DNA from 4 places in the Endozoicomonas sp. genome. Region 2 is predicted to be linked to each of the others. Evidence: predicted binding sites of a transcription regulator. Region 2 holds the regulator's gene; each other region holds the start of a gene.
What was found. The regulator FNR, encoded in region 2, switches genes on or off when oxygen is low (the NO sensors DNR and NnrR bind a similar motif). The targets are predictions, from matches to a motif close to TTGATNTANATCAA.
Positions count from the first base shown of each region.

Region 1 (3,174 bases), 2.4 Mb from region 2:
GACTCAATATCCTGGAAGTAGCGCAGAGTGCGAACTTTCAGGTCCAGAGTCGCAGGATCATCACAGATCATCATCGCTTTTGGGTGAAGCTGGAGGGCTGAGATTGTCCACATATGGTTGACTGATCCCTCAACCGTGGCCTGAACGGCACGGGATTTATCAGAACCAGTAGCCAGAATCATCAGCTCACGGGAGTCCAGAACCGTTCCTACACCTACAGTAAGTGCCAGTTTTGGTACCTGACTGATGTCCTGATCAAAGAAGCGTGCGTTGGCTTCACGAGTTTCAGTGGTCAGAGTCTTCAGGCGGGTACGGGAGGATAGTGAAGAACCTGGTTCATTAAATGCGATGTGCCCATCGTGTCCGACACCGCCCATGAACAGCTCAATGCCGCCATAGCCTTTAATCGCTTCTTCATAGCGCAGGCACTCGGCTTCCAGGTTTTCGGCATTGCCATCCAGGAAATTGATGTTCGCCGCCGGGATATCGACATGATCAAAGAAGTTACGGTGCATGAACATCCGGTAGCACTCAGGATGGTCAGCAGGCAGGCCAACGTATTCGTCCATATTGAAGGTAACAACATTGGCAAAGCTTACTTCCCCTTCCTTGTGCAGGCGAACCAGTTCCTGATAAGTCGGGATTGGTGTGCCGCCGGTAGGCAGGCCGAGTACAAAGGGGCGCTCAGGAGTCGGATTAAATGCCTTGATACGGCTGACAATGTATCGGGCAGCCCAACGACCAACTGCTGGCTTGTCTTTCAGAGGTATAAAGCGCATGTCGTAAACTCCATATGGAAGAGTAGCTGTGCTCGATCAGTCTGCTGGTAAGCTGACCGGTTGTCTCATCAGCGGTCTGAATTATTCAGTGTCGTGTAGTTTGAAGTATACGACCTGCAGTGCGTTCTGAGTGAGAATCCGGTAGCAGAATTTCGAATGGCTTCTCTAATCTGCTCAGGGGAACTGTGATGTTATTTATCATAGCTTATTTATTTTTCAATGAAAAATAAAGGCGGTTTACAATGTGCTCAACGGGTAGAAAATGTCGTCAAATGATGACCTGAGTCAACTTATTTGGGTTTTTTATTTTTTTTTGAAAAATAAATCAGTAAGATTTAACGGCACACAGATAGACACTCTCACTATAAAGAATTAATGGTTGATCAATCATGAACATCTTGGGTTACTTGCAGAAACTCGGTAAGGCGCTGATGCTGCCTATTGCCGTTCTTCCTGTCGCAGCCTTGCTGCTCCGTCTGGGCCAGCCTGATTTGCTGGATATTCCCTTTATGGCGCAGGCGGGTAACGCGATTTTCAGTAATCTGGCGCTGCTGTTCGCCATGGGTATTGCAGTAGGCCTGGCGGTTGATGGCGCCGGTGCTGCAGCGATCGCTGGTGCTGTTGGCTTTTTTATTCTGAAAGCAACGACGGCAACCATTAATCCTGACATCGATATGTCCTTCTTCGGCGGTATCATCAGCGGTATCGTTGCCGGTCATTCCTACAACCGTTTTCATGCGGTATCGCTGCCAGCGTATCTTGGCTTCTTCAGCGGCAAGCGTCTGGTACCGATCATGACCGGTCTGTTCATGCTGGCGATCGGCTGGGCCTGTGGTTATATCTGGCCTGCCATTCAAAATGGAATTGATGCTTTTGGTCACGGTGTTGCCGGATCTGGCCCGGTTGGTCAGTTTGTTTACGGTACCCTGAACCGTGGTCTGATTCCTTTTGGTCTTCATCACGTTCTGAACTCTTACTTCTGGTTCGGTCTGGGCGACTTTACCAATGCTGCCGGTGACGTAGTCAACGGTGACCTGCATCGCTTCTTTGCTGGTGACCCAACTGCCGGGGTGTTCATGACCGGTTTCTTCCCTGTCATGATGTTCGGTCTGCCTGCTGCAGCTCTGGCCATGTACCTCACTGCTCATAAGAGCCGTCGTGCACAGGTTGGTGGTGTTCTTTTCTCTGTTGCCCTGACTGCATTCCTGACCGGTATTACTGAGCCTCTGGAATTCATGTTCATGTTCCTGGCTCCTGGCCTGTATGCCGCTCACGCTGTGCTGACCGGTGTTTCTCTGGTCGTTACCAATGCCATGGGTGTTCTGAGTGGCTTCGGCTTCTCCGCCGGCCTGTTTGACATGGTGCTAAACTGGGGTCTGGCAACTAACCCATGGACTCTGGTTATTATTGGTCTGGCATTTGCTGCCATCTACTTCTGCGTTTTCTACTTCGCCATCAAGATGTTCAACCTGAAAACACCAGGTCGCGAAGATGAAGACGACAGTGCTGTGGAAGTAGAAGCATCCGTGGTGGACAAGCAGGGTATGAGCGACAACGCTTACCAGGCTCGTCAGTTCACCAAGGCGATCGGTGGTCTGGATAACGTAACCAACATCGATGCCTGTATTACCCGTCTGCGTCTGACCCTGAAAGACCCGTCTGTTGCTGATGAGAGTGTCATCAAGGCGCTGGGTGCCAGCGGTATGATTCGTGTAGGTGAGAAAAACCTGCAGATTATTCTTGGTCCACAGGCTGAAATCATCGCCGGTGAGATGAAGAAAATTGCGGCTACTGAAGATCTGAGTACTATCCAGTTACCTGGTCAGGCTCAGGAAGTAGCGGCGACTGTTTCTCATGGGACAGTGAAGAAAGAAGTGGAAGTAAAACCACTGGATAATGCTCTGTTTGCCCGTCAGTGCCTGAAGGTACTGGGTGGTCATCAGAACGTTACTCAGATTGATGCCTGCATCACTCGTCTGCGTCTGACTCTGAAAGACGCTTCCAGCGTCAGTGATGACAGCATTAAGGCTCTGGGTGCAACTGCGGTGGTACGTGTGGGTGAGAAGAACCTGCAAATCGTCGTTGGTCCTCAGGCTGAAATGATTGCTGATGAAATGAAAAAGATCCCGGTGACGGACGATCTTTCCAATGTTGAGGTTTCTGCATGACTCTCCTCAAAAATGAGGGCAAGCCTTGCCAACTGTCACTCGTTGCTCCTCTGTCTGGAATGCTGTTATCCATCGAGGAATCAGCTGACCCGGTATTTGCCGGCCGGTTGATAGGTGATGGTGTTGCGATAAACCCAACGGATTCTGTGGTACTGGCGCCTTGCGCCGGTACCATCAGTCAGCTGCATGATTCCAAGCATGCAGTGGCTATCAAGACAGATTCCGGC
Region 1 covers NZ_OZ239981.1:4,159,426-4,162,599, reverse strand. Annotated here, with positions in the region: gene nagB (glucosamine-6-phosphate deaminase) at 1-779, opposite strand, end outside; gene nagE (N-acetylglucosamine-specific PTS transporter subunit IIBC) at 1,169-2,947, shown strand; gene ptsP (phosphoenolpyruvate--protein phosphotransferase) at 2,944-3,174, shown strand, end outside.
Region 1: the regulator FNR is predicted to act here: its motif matches at 1,055-1,068, upstream of nagE (N-acetylglucosamine-specific PTS transporter subunit IIBC).

Region 2 (3,174 bases):
TCAGTATGGGCGTTCAAGACCTGAACCCAATAGTGCAGAAAGCCGTCAATCGGGTACAACCTGAAAGTATGATTCAATCGGTTCTTGATGCCTCCAGGGCAATGGCGTTCCGATCCGTACACATGGACCTGATTTATGGCCTGCCCTTCCAGACAACGAACAGCTTTATGGAAACCATTGAGCGGGTGATCGATATGACCCCGGATCGGTTATCACTGTTTAATTATGCGCACTTGCCACACCGCTTTAAGCCACAGCGCAGAATTAATGATCAGGATCTGCCGGCACCTGAAATGAAGCTGGAGATTCTTCAGCAGGCCACAGAAAAACTGCTGGATCAGGGATACATCTACATCGGCATGGATCACTTTGCCCTGCCAGATGATGAACTGGCCATTGCCCAGGAAGAAGGCACTCTGCACAGAAATTTTCAGGGTTATACCACCCACAGCCACTGCGACCTGATTGGCATGGGCGTTTCCTCCATCAGCCAGGTAGGCGACACTTACATTCAGAACAGTACTGATGAAGCCCAGTACTACTCCATGATCAATGAGAAACAGCTGCCGATGGTACGCGGACTGAAGATGACGAATGACGACAAGGTTCGTCAGGCAGTGATTACCCAGCTGATCTGCCACTTCAAACTAAGGTTCAGCGATATTGAAGAACAGTTTGGCATTCAATTCAGAGATTACTTCCGTGATGAGCTGGCCAGACTTGAGCCGATGATGGCAGACGGCCTTGTCAGCCTGAGTAGCGATGACATACTGGAAGTACTGCCCAAGGGAAAACTGCTGATCCGTAACATCTGCATGCAGTTTGACCATTACCTCAATCAACCCGAGATGAAAGAAAAGCCTCTGTACTCCAAGGTCATTTGATACATAAAGGGTTCCGTAGTTGTCACAAAACTTCGGAACCCTTTTCCAGCCACACAAAGCAACCACTGAAACAATTCTGCAAGAGTTGCCCCCCCCCCCACTCGCCTACCACTTATCAGAAAAAAACCGAAACTGACTACTATTTGTCACCACTCTCACATTGATTTACTTGAAACATAAGTGCAAAATCTGCCAGGTCAGTCAAATACCATGAACGAAAATTCAATCCTGTGACACAAGACAACGTCAGATTGATTTTCCAGGGATAAAGACATACAACCACCAGGAGCAATGACCGGTACTAAGTAGCTGACCATATGGAATCGAATATTTCTGGCTACTTGGGCAGGGACTATGCGAGGCACAACGGAGGGAGCATAGCTGTAGCTATGTGACCGGAGTTGTAACGACGCAGAGTGTCGGCACAAGGAGTCAGAAATAAATGGTTTCATATGGTTAGCTACTTATTATCAGGGTCAGCCCTGAGCTGGATAGACGACACAGCAGATGAAAGCTCATCGGAACATCCGCAGATTATGACGCCCTGCTGAAGCAGCACTAAACCCCTACTTTAGGTCTGCCCAGTTGCGTATATACCTGATTTACAGTCCGGTAACACTTTCCATAAAATGGTGTCGAATTTCGCAAATACGACTTTGAGGCCTCTCAATGACGTCAAAGCCCAACGTCCGACAGCCGAGCCATGTGGCCTGCAGAGACTGCAGCCTCAGCTCATTGTGCCTGCCACTGGCACTAAGCATTAAGGATATTGATCAGCTGGATCACATCATCAAGCGTGGGCGTCCTTTGAAAAAAGGCGAACACCTGTTTCTGGAAGGCGACCCCTTCACCAGTGTCTTTGCTGTTCGCTCAGGGGCTATCAAAACCTACACGGCTACCAATGAAGGTGAGGAACAAATCACCGGATTTTACCTGCCCAGCGAAATTCTTGGCCTGAGTGGCATGGACACCGATACCTATCCGGTTTCTGCCCAGGCAATGGAAACCACCATGATCTGCGAGATTCCTTTTGAACAACTGGAAACCCTTTCGGATCAGTTTCCGGAACTTCGTCGGCATCTGATGCGTCTGATGAGCAAGCGTATCCGTGAAGATCAGCAAATGATGATGCTGCTCTCCAAGAAAAACGCAGACGAGCGTATTGCCACGTTTCTGATCAACCTGGCCAGCCGTTTCCGCCGTCGTGGTTTTTCTTCCCAGTCGTTCCGACTCTCCATGTCGAGAAACGAAATGGGGAACTACCTGGGACTGGCTGTAGAAACGGTGAGCCGTGTATTCACCCGCTTCCAGAAGAATGGTCTGATCTCAGCCGTGGGTAAGGAGATCGAAATTCGCAACTCGGTTGAGCTCTGCGCACTGGCCGGCGGAAAAACGCTGGAGCCGAACCAGATTGCCACCAGCGCCTGACTTTATTCCCTAAAGAAGCTACCCTTTGAGGTGGCTTCTTCCTTTTATCCCATTGACTGATAGCGGCATGCTCTCTCCCATGCATACAAACGAAAGCTTATCCGTTCAGGAATATCTGCAATCCCAAATCAGAACCATACCGGACTGGCCTCATGAAGGTATCCTGTTCAGGGATATCACCACGCTGTTTGAAAACCCGGAAGCATGGCGCAAGACCGTCGATGTCATGGTTAAGCGTTATGAGAACCAGACTTTTGATCGTATTGGTGCTCTGGATGCCCGCGGCTTCCTGCTTGGCTCAACACTGGCCTATATTCTGAACAAGCCACTGGTGCTGTTCCGTAAGAAAGGCAAACTGCCTGGAAAAACCATCAGCGTAGAGTATGACCTTGAGTATGGAAAAGCAGTGCTGGAAATGCATGAAGACACCATGAATGCCGGTGAAAAAATCCTGTTGATGGATGACCTTATCGCTACAGGCGGCACATTGCTGGCAGCTGATCAGCTGGTCCGAAAAGCCGGAGCCAGCACTCTGGAAGCCGCTGCCATCATTAATCTGCCCGACCTCAAGGGTGCTGACAAGCTGAACGCAGCAGGCATTCCAACCTATACCCTGTGTGATTTTGAAGGCGAATAAGGCCATCATCAGTTCAGAATTTCAGGGATGATACGATATCTCTCATAGAGCCGACGCCTATCTTCCAGAGTCGGCTCCATGATCCTGTCCGGCAGGCAGGCAGAGAAGCCCTTAGCCGGAAGATACTTCCCCAGAAAAAAGGACTTTTCATATGGGAATCTGTGCCAAGGAACTGAGGCACTATGTTGTTCGCCCAGCACTCAAGCATCTGGGCATGTGGAGTCC
Region 2 covers NZ_OZ239981.1:567,875-571,048, reverse strand. Annotated here, with positions in the region: gene hemN (oxygen-independent coproporphyrinogen III oxidase) at 1-884, shown strand, start outside; gene fnr (fumarate/nitrate reduction transcriptional regulator Fnr) at 1,590-2,312, shown strand; gene ACOCLE_RS02520 (adenine phosphoribosyltransferase) at 2,392-2,949, shown strand; gene ACOCLE_RS02515 (hypothetical protein) at 3,101-3,174, shown strand, end outside.

Region 3 (3,174 bases), 2.5 Mb from region 2:
ATTGATGTAGAAGACGTTGGTCTTCGGGTTCTGCGCTACCTGATGGGTGTTGAGGGTGGTACCGATCAGCTGCCTGAAAATACGATTCTCTGCCTGGAAGACATCACGCCTTCTGAAGTGGTGACACTGGATCGCAAGCGGGTTATCGGTATCGTTACCCTGCATGGTGGTGCTACTTCCCATGCTGCCATTCTTGCTGGCTCACTGAATATTCCTTACCTGGTGAATGTACCGGCCAGTGTTCGTCAGTACGAGAACGGTACCGATGTGATCCTGAATACCAATAAGGGTTACATGCTGGTGAATCCTACTCAGGAAGAGATCGCCAGAACGGTTGCCCGCCAGGAGCGTGCTGCAGCTGAACACGAGGCTGCGCTGAAAGTGGCTGATCAGCCTGCGGTGACTCTGGATGGTCATCATGTTGAGATCGCTGCCAATATCGCCAACCAGGATGACGCTGAAAAAGCGGTCAAAATGGGGGCTGAAGCGGTTGGTCTGCTGCGTTCCGAGTTCCTTTATATGGAGCGTGCTACCGAGCCATCCATGGATGAGCAGGTAAAAGCCTATGAAGGTATTCTGGGTGCTATGGGTAAAGATCGTCCGGTCATTATCCGTACTCTGGACGTAGGTGGTGACAAGCCTCTGGCTTATCTGCCGCTGCCAAGGGAAGAGAACCCATTCCTGGGTGAACGTGGTGTGCGTATCGGTATTAACCGTCCGACCATGTTGCGTAAGCAGGTTCGTGCGATCCTGAAGGCTGCTCATGCCGGTCATGCCCGTATCATGTTCCCGATGATCAGCTCTCTGGACGAATTCCGTGCTGTGAAAAAGCTGGTGCTGGAAGAGCAGGAGAAGGCAGGCGTAACCGTAGAAGTGGGTATCATGATTGAAGTGCCTTCTGCTGCGCTGCTGGCCGATCATTTCGCCAAAGAAGTGGACTTCTTCTCCATTGGTACCAATGACCTGACTCAATACACTCTGGCAGTTGACCGTGGTCATCCAAAACTGGCTGCCCGTGTTGATGGTCTTCACCCTGCCGTATTGCGCCTGATTGATATGACGGTGAAAGCAGCTAATAAAGAAGGCAAGTGGACAGGTATCTGCGGAAGCCTGGCCAGTGACCCGAATGCAGTGCCCATTCTGGTCGGCTTGGGTGTTCAGGAGCTGTCCATCAGCGTGCCGGCAATCCCGGTGGTTAAGGCCCGTGTTCGCAGCCTGAACTATGAGCAGTGCCAGAGCCTGGCTCGTGAAGCACTGACTCTTGATTCAGTAGAAGACGTAAGACGTTTGACTGCCTGATCGCAGATAACGGTCTTTCTGAAAGCCCCATGGTTTGACCATGGGGCTTTTTTATTGCCATCTGTGATATGAAAATTTCCTCTCTGATCCGTAATTACACTATAAGTCATAGGGCTTTGATCCAGATCATCCGTTGGTTAATAGATATCCAATTATGATGCCCGCTATTTGGTCGTCGGCACTTTTTTGTTCACACCTTTATGTCTGCAGGGAAGGCAGAAATTGATAATTGTCTGAGCAGTCTGTGATCACGACCATGGTTAATGATGGGTTTGCGACGGCGATATCGATGAAAGAGATTGTGGATAAGGCACTTGCTTCCACCGTGAAGCGAAGAACGTTTATGAAGTGGGGAACCGCTGCAGGCAGTGCAGCTGTGGTTGCTGCCAATACACTGCCTCTGAAGGCCTCAGCATCCTCTGCTGTAGAGACTGCGTCGGCTGAAGAGATCAAATCAGTCTGGTCTGCCTGTACGGTAAACTGTGGCTCCCGTTGTGCACTGCGTCATCAGGTAAAAGACGGCGTTATCATCCATACCGAAACCGATAACACCGGTGAAGATGTCTATGGTGACCACCAGGTTCGTGCCTGTCTCCGTGGCCGTTCTTTCCGCAAGCGCGTCTACAACCCTGACCGTCTGAAATACCCAATGAAGCGTGTGGGTAAGCGTGGTGAAGGTCGATTTGAGCGCATCAGCTGGGATGAAGCGTTTGACACCATTGCTGACAACCTCAAGCGCATCAAAAAAGAATATGGCAATGAAGCCATTTACCTCAACTATTGTACTGGCACATTGGGAGGTACGGTTTCCAAGTCCTGGCCGCCTGCTGCAACACCAATTGCCCGTCTGATGAACTGCTGGGGTGGTTATCTTAACCATTACGGTGATTACAGTACTGCTCAGATTGCTGTCAGCCTGCCTTATATGTTTGGTGGTAGCTGGGTCGGTAACAACTGTACTTCCGACCTGGTAAATACACGACTAGTGGTCAACTTTGGTAATAACCCGGCAGAAACCCGTATGAGTGGCGGCGGTGTTATTTATCACCTGGCTGAAGCCCGTAAGCGCAGTAATGCACGCATGATCACCTTTGATCCGCGCATGACGGACACGACCCTGGGAGCCAATGATGAGTGGGTTCCTCTGCGTCCTGGCACTGATGCCGCGCTGGTAGCAGGTATGGCGTGGGTGATGATTACTGAAAACCTGGTAGATAACGACTTTCTGAGCAAGTACACCGTCGGCTACGATGAAAGTTCTCTGCCTGCCACTGCGCCGAAAGGCTCTTCCTGGAAATCCTATATTCTGGGCCAAGGGAAAGACGGTGTTGAAAAGACCCCTCAGTGGGCGGCAAAAATTACCTCTGTACCTGCAGAAACCATCATTCGTCTAGCGCGCGAAATTGCCATGACCAAACCCTGTAACATCATGCAGGGTTGGGGGCTTCAGCGTACTGCCAATGGTGAGCAGGCCAGTCGTGCCATCTGTATGCTGGCTGTGATGACTGGCAATGTGGGTCTTCCTGGTGGTGGTACAGGTGCCCGTGAAGGCAGTTACTCCATGCCGTTTGCTGCATTCCCGACGCTGAGTAACCCGGTTAAAACATCCATCCCCATGTTCCTGTGGACTGATGCCATCACCCGTCATGATGAGATGACTGACAAGACTGATGGTATTCGTGGTGCTGAACGTCTGAGTCAGCCGATCAAGTTTATCTGGAACTATGCGGGCAACTGCATCATCAATCAGCATGCGGATACCAATCGCACTCATGAGATTCTTCAGGATGACAGCAAGTGCGAAATGATTGTGGTCATTGATAACCACATGACGGCCAGTGCCCGCTATGCCGATATTCTATTACCTGACCTGAC
Region 3 covers NZ_OZ239981.1:4,155,229-4,158,402, reverse strand. Annotated here, with positions in the region: gene ptsP (phosphoenolpyruvate--protein phosphotransferase) at 1-1,299, shown strand, start outside; gene ACOCLE_RS18745 (DMSO/selenate family reductase complex A subunit) at 1,529-3,174, shown strand, end outside.
Region 3: the regulator FNR is predicted to act here: its motif matches at 1,416-1,429, upstream of ACOCLE_RS18745 (DMSO/selenate family reductase complex A subunit).

Region 4 (3,174 bases), 2.0 Mb from region 2:
ATCCCAAAGGCGGTAGCTCACAGTTATAAAAATCATTATTTCAGTGCGTTGGGCTCCATGCATACGTTGCCATTAACCTATGGCGATACCTGGTTATTGTCCTTGCCACTGTTTCACGTGGGTGGACTGGCTATTGTTCTGCGTTGTCTGCTGGCTGGTGCCACAATGGTGCTGTTTGAACGTAAACTGCCTCTGGATGAAATGCTGGCCAGGAAGCGGCTGACTCATCTTTCCCTGGTTAATACACAATTGTTCAGGTTAATCCAATCTGGCTTGTCTCTCTATGATGTGGGAGTACGTTATATTCTGCTGGGCGGAGGCGTTGTTTCCCCCAGGCTGGTGGAGGAGGTAGAAGCACAGGGCGTCACTGTTCTAACGACTTATGGTATGACCGAGATGGCTTCTCAGATTTGTACCGGAGAGCCGCTGTTTACCGACAGTGGTGTGACTTCCGGAGCGGTATTGCCATGGCGTGAGGTTCGTCTTTCTCAGGAAGGTGAGGTTCAGGTGCGCGGAGAAACCCTGGCAAAGGGGTACTTTCAAAATGGGCAAGTGACTCCATTGTCGGATGCTCGTGGATGGTTTTACACCGGTGATAAAGGACGTTGGTTTGGTGAACAGTTACAGATATGTGGCCGTATGGATAATATGTTGATCTCGGGAGGGGAGAACATTCACCCGGAAGAGATTGAGCAGGCCTTGCTGACCTTTCCTGAAATTGTCCAGGCTGTGGTCGTTTCAATGACGGACCCTGAGTATGGGAAGCGGCCTGTCGCTTATGTTCAGACTGTGGATGGTACCCTGAATGAATCATTTACAAAAGAGAGGCTGGCAGGCAAGATAGCTAAATTCAAAGTACCAGTACATATTCGTTTATTTCCTGAGCAGATAGCAGAATCAGGTATCAAGATTAATCGCCGCTTTTTTCAGGCACTTTTGGAATAATACTACGATACAGGCAGAATTCTGCCAGCAATGTACTAGACTAGGTTCAACAAACTTAGCCAGACCAAGTTGCAGGGTGCAGCTGGTCTGAATTTAGCAGTCAGACGTTGAAGTTAGAATAATATGAAAAATAATCACATTAGCTACAACGCCCCCAGTGACCTGACCTCCTATGATGAGACGCTGCCCCAGAACTCCCCGGTAAGAGCTTTTCTTGCAGTAAAGCTTCCTCTTGAACTTGCTGCAACGCTTCATAAGAAGGCTATTCATCGAGCCGGTGAAGGCCACGTTCATGACTTGCGCTGGGTCGCCCCCCAGCAGCAACACATTACCCTTAAGTTCCTGGGGAATAGCTCCCCCCGTCAATTACAGCAGTTAATTGGTAACCTTGAGAAGGTTCTGAACGATTACCATACTTTTGATAGTATGACTGGCTGTTTTCGCTTCTTTCCAAATGGAAGACAGCCCAGAGTGCTTGCATTGGAGATGCATTCAGGACAGGAATTGAAGCGGCTTTCGGATATTTGTGAACAGGCTGCTGTGCAATCTGGTTTCAGTGCAGAAACCCGGCATTTCCGACCACATGTCACATTAGGTCGATTCAAGCACCCTCGGCATGTAACCCATAGCCAGTATTTTAATCTACCCAGTTACCGCATGACAGTCGGTGAAATAGTATTGATGGAAAGTGAGAGCACTTCAGCTGGCACGAGATACAAAACTCTACACACTTTCCCGTTACAACCCTTTGCTATTAGTGCATAAGAAAAGCACTTGGTAGATAACTACTTAAGTATTGATGCCTATTCCATGAGTATCTGTTGATAAGCATCAAGTTGGTTTTTTGTTCAGCATGATATGCTGCAAAAAAACTACTGGATAATTCTATATGGAATTGGTGTGTCCTGCCGGTAACCTCCCCTCCCTCAAAGCAGCTGTTGATAATGGTGCTGATGCCGTATACATCGGCTTCCGGGATGAAACCAATGCCCGGCATTTTGCGGGTCTCAACTTTTCAGATCAGCGGGCAATGAAGGCGCTGGATTACGTTCACAGGAACCCCCGTGGCAAAAAGGTTCGACTGTTTGTTGCAGTCAACACCTATGCTCAGGCGACCAATTGGAGCCGCTGGAAAAAAGCAGTGGATATGTGTGCCGACTTCGGTGTCGACGCGCTGATCGCTGCCGATATTAGCGTGCTGGACTATGCCAGCAAGCGATATCCAGATCTGAATCTTCATCTTTCTGTCCAGGCTTCTGCCACCAATCAGGCCAGCCTGTCGTTTTATCATGACCATTTTGGTATCAAACGTGCGGTATTACCGAGGGTGCTGTCGTTAAAACAGGTTGAGCGACTGGCCCAGAAAAGTCCGGTGGAACTCGAGGTATTTGCCTTTGGTAGTCTTTGCATCATGGCGGAAGGGCGCTGCATTCTCTCTTCCTATGTCACAGGAGAATCACCTAACACAGCAGGTGCCTGTTCTCCCGCATCCGCTGTGCGCTGGCAGACAACAGCCAATGGTATGGAAACCCGACTGGGAGGTCTGTTAATCGACCATTTTGATAACGATGAACAGGCCGGGTATCCAACCCTTTGTAAGGGGCGCTTTAAGGTGAATGATAAAGTCAGTCATGCCATTGAAGAGCCTACCAGCCTCAATACACTGGATCTGATTCCTCAGCTCCATCAGGCCGGTATCAGTGCGGTCAAAATTGAGGGCCGCCAGCGAAGCCCGGCTTATGTGGCAGAAGTGGTGAGAATCTGGCGGGAAGCACTGGATCATTACAAGGCCAATCCAGGCTCTTTCATGACGAATGAACGCTGGATGAATGGCCTTTCTCGTCTATCAGAAGGTAGCCAGACAACACTGGGTGCTTATAACCGTCCCTGGCAGTAATTGTATTGTTGTCAGTACCTTGTGCTCTGATTGGACTTTTTTGAATCACAAAGGCACGAAGGCACAAAGAAGGCTTTTAACCCTTTGTGCCTTCGTGACTTTGTGTTGAGCAGATCGCGCTTCCGAGTAATTCCCGGAGCAGATATGGAATAAACTATGCAGATTACCCTTGGCCCATTACTGTTCTTCTGGCCGAAAAAAGAAGTTATTTCATTTTATGAAAAGGTTGCTGAGTCAGCTATTGATCGAGTCTACCTGGGAGAAGTCGTCTGCTCCAAAAGACGTGAGCTGAATCTGGGTGACTGGCTAGCCATAGCGAAATCATTGCAGTC
Region 4 covers NZ_OZ239981.1:2,545,343-2,548,516, reverse strand. Annotated here, with positions in the region: gene menE (o-succinylbenzoate--CoA ligase) at 1-945, shown strand, start outside; gene thpR (RNA 2',3'-cyclic phosphodiesterase) at 1,069-1,710, shown strand; gene ubiU (ubiquinone anaerobic biosynthesis protein UbiU) at 1,835-2,842, shown strand; gene ACOCLE_RS11355 (U32 family peptidase) at 2,999-3,174, shown strand, end outside.
Region 4: the regulator FNR is predicted to act here: its motif matches at 1,767-1,780, upstream of ubiU (ubiquinone anaerobic biosynthesis protein UbiU).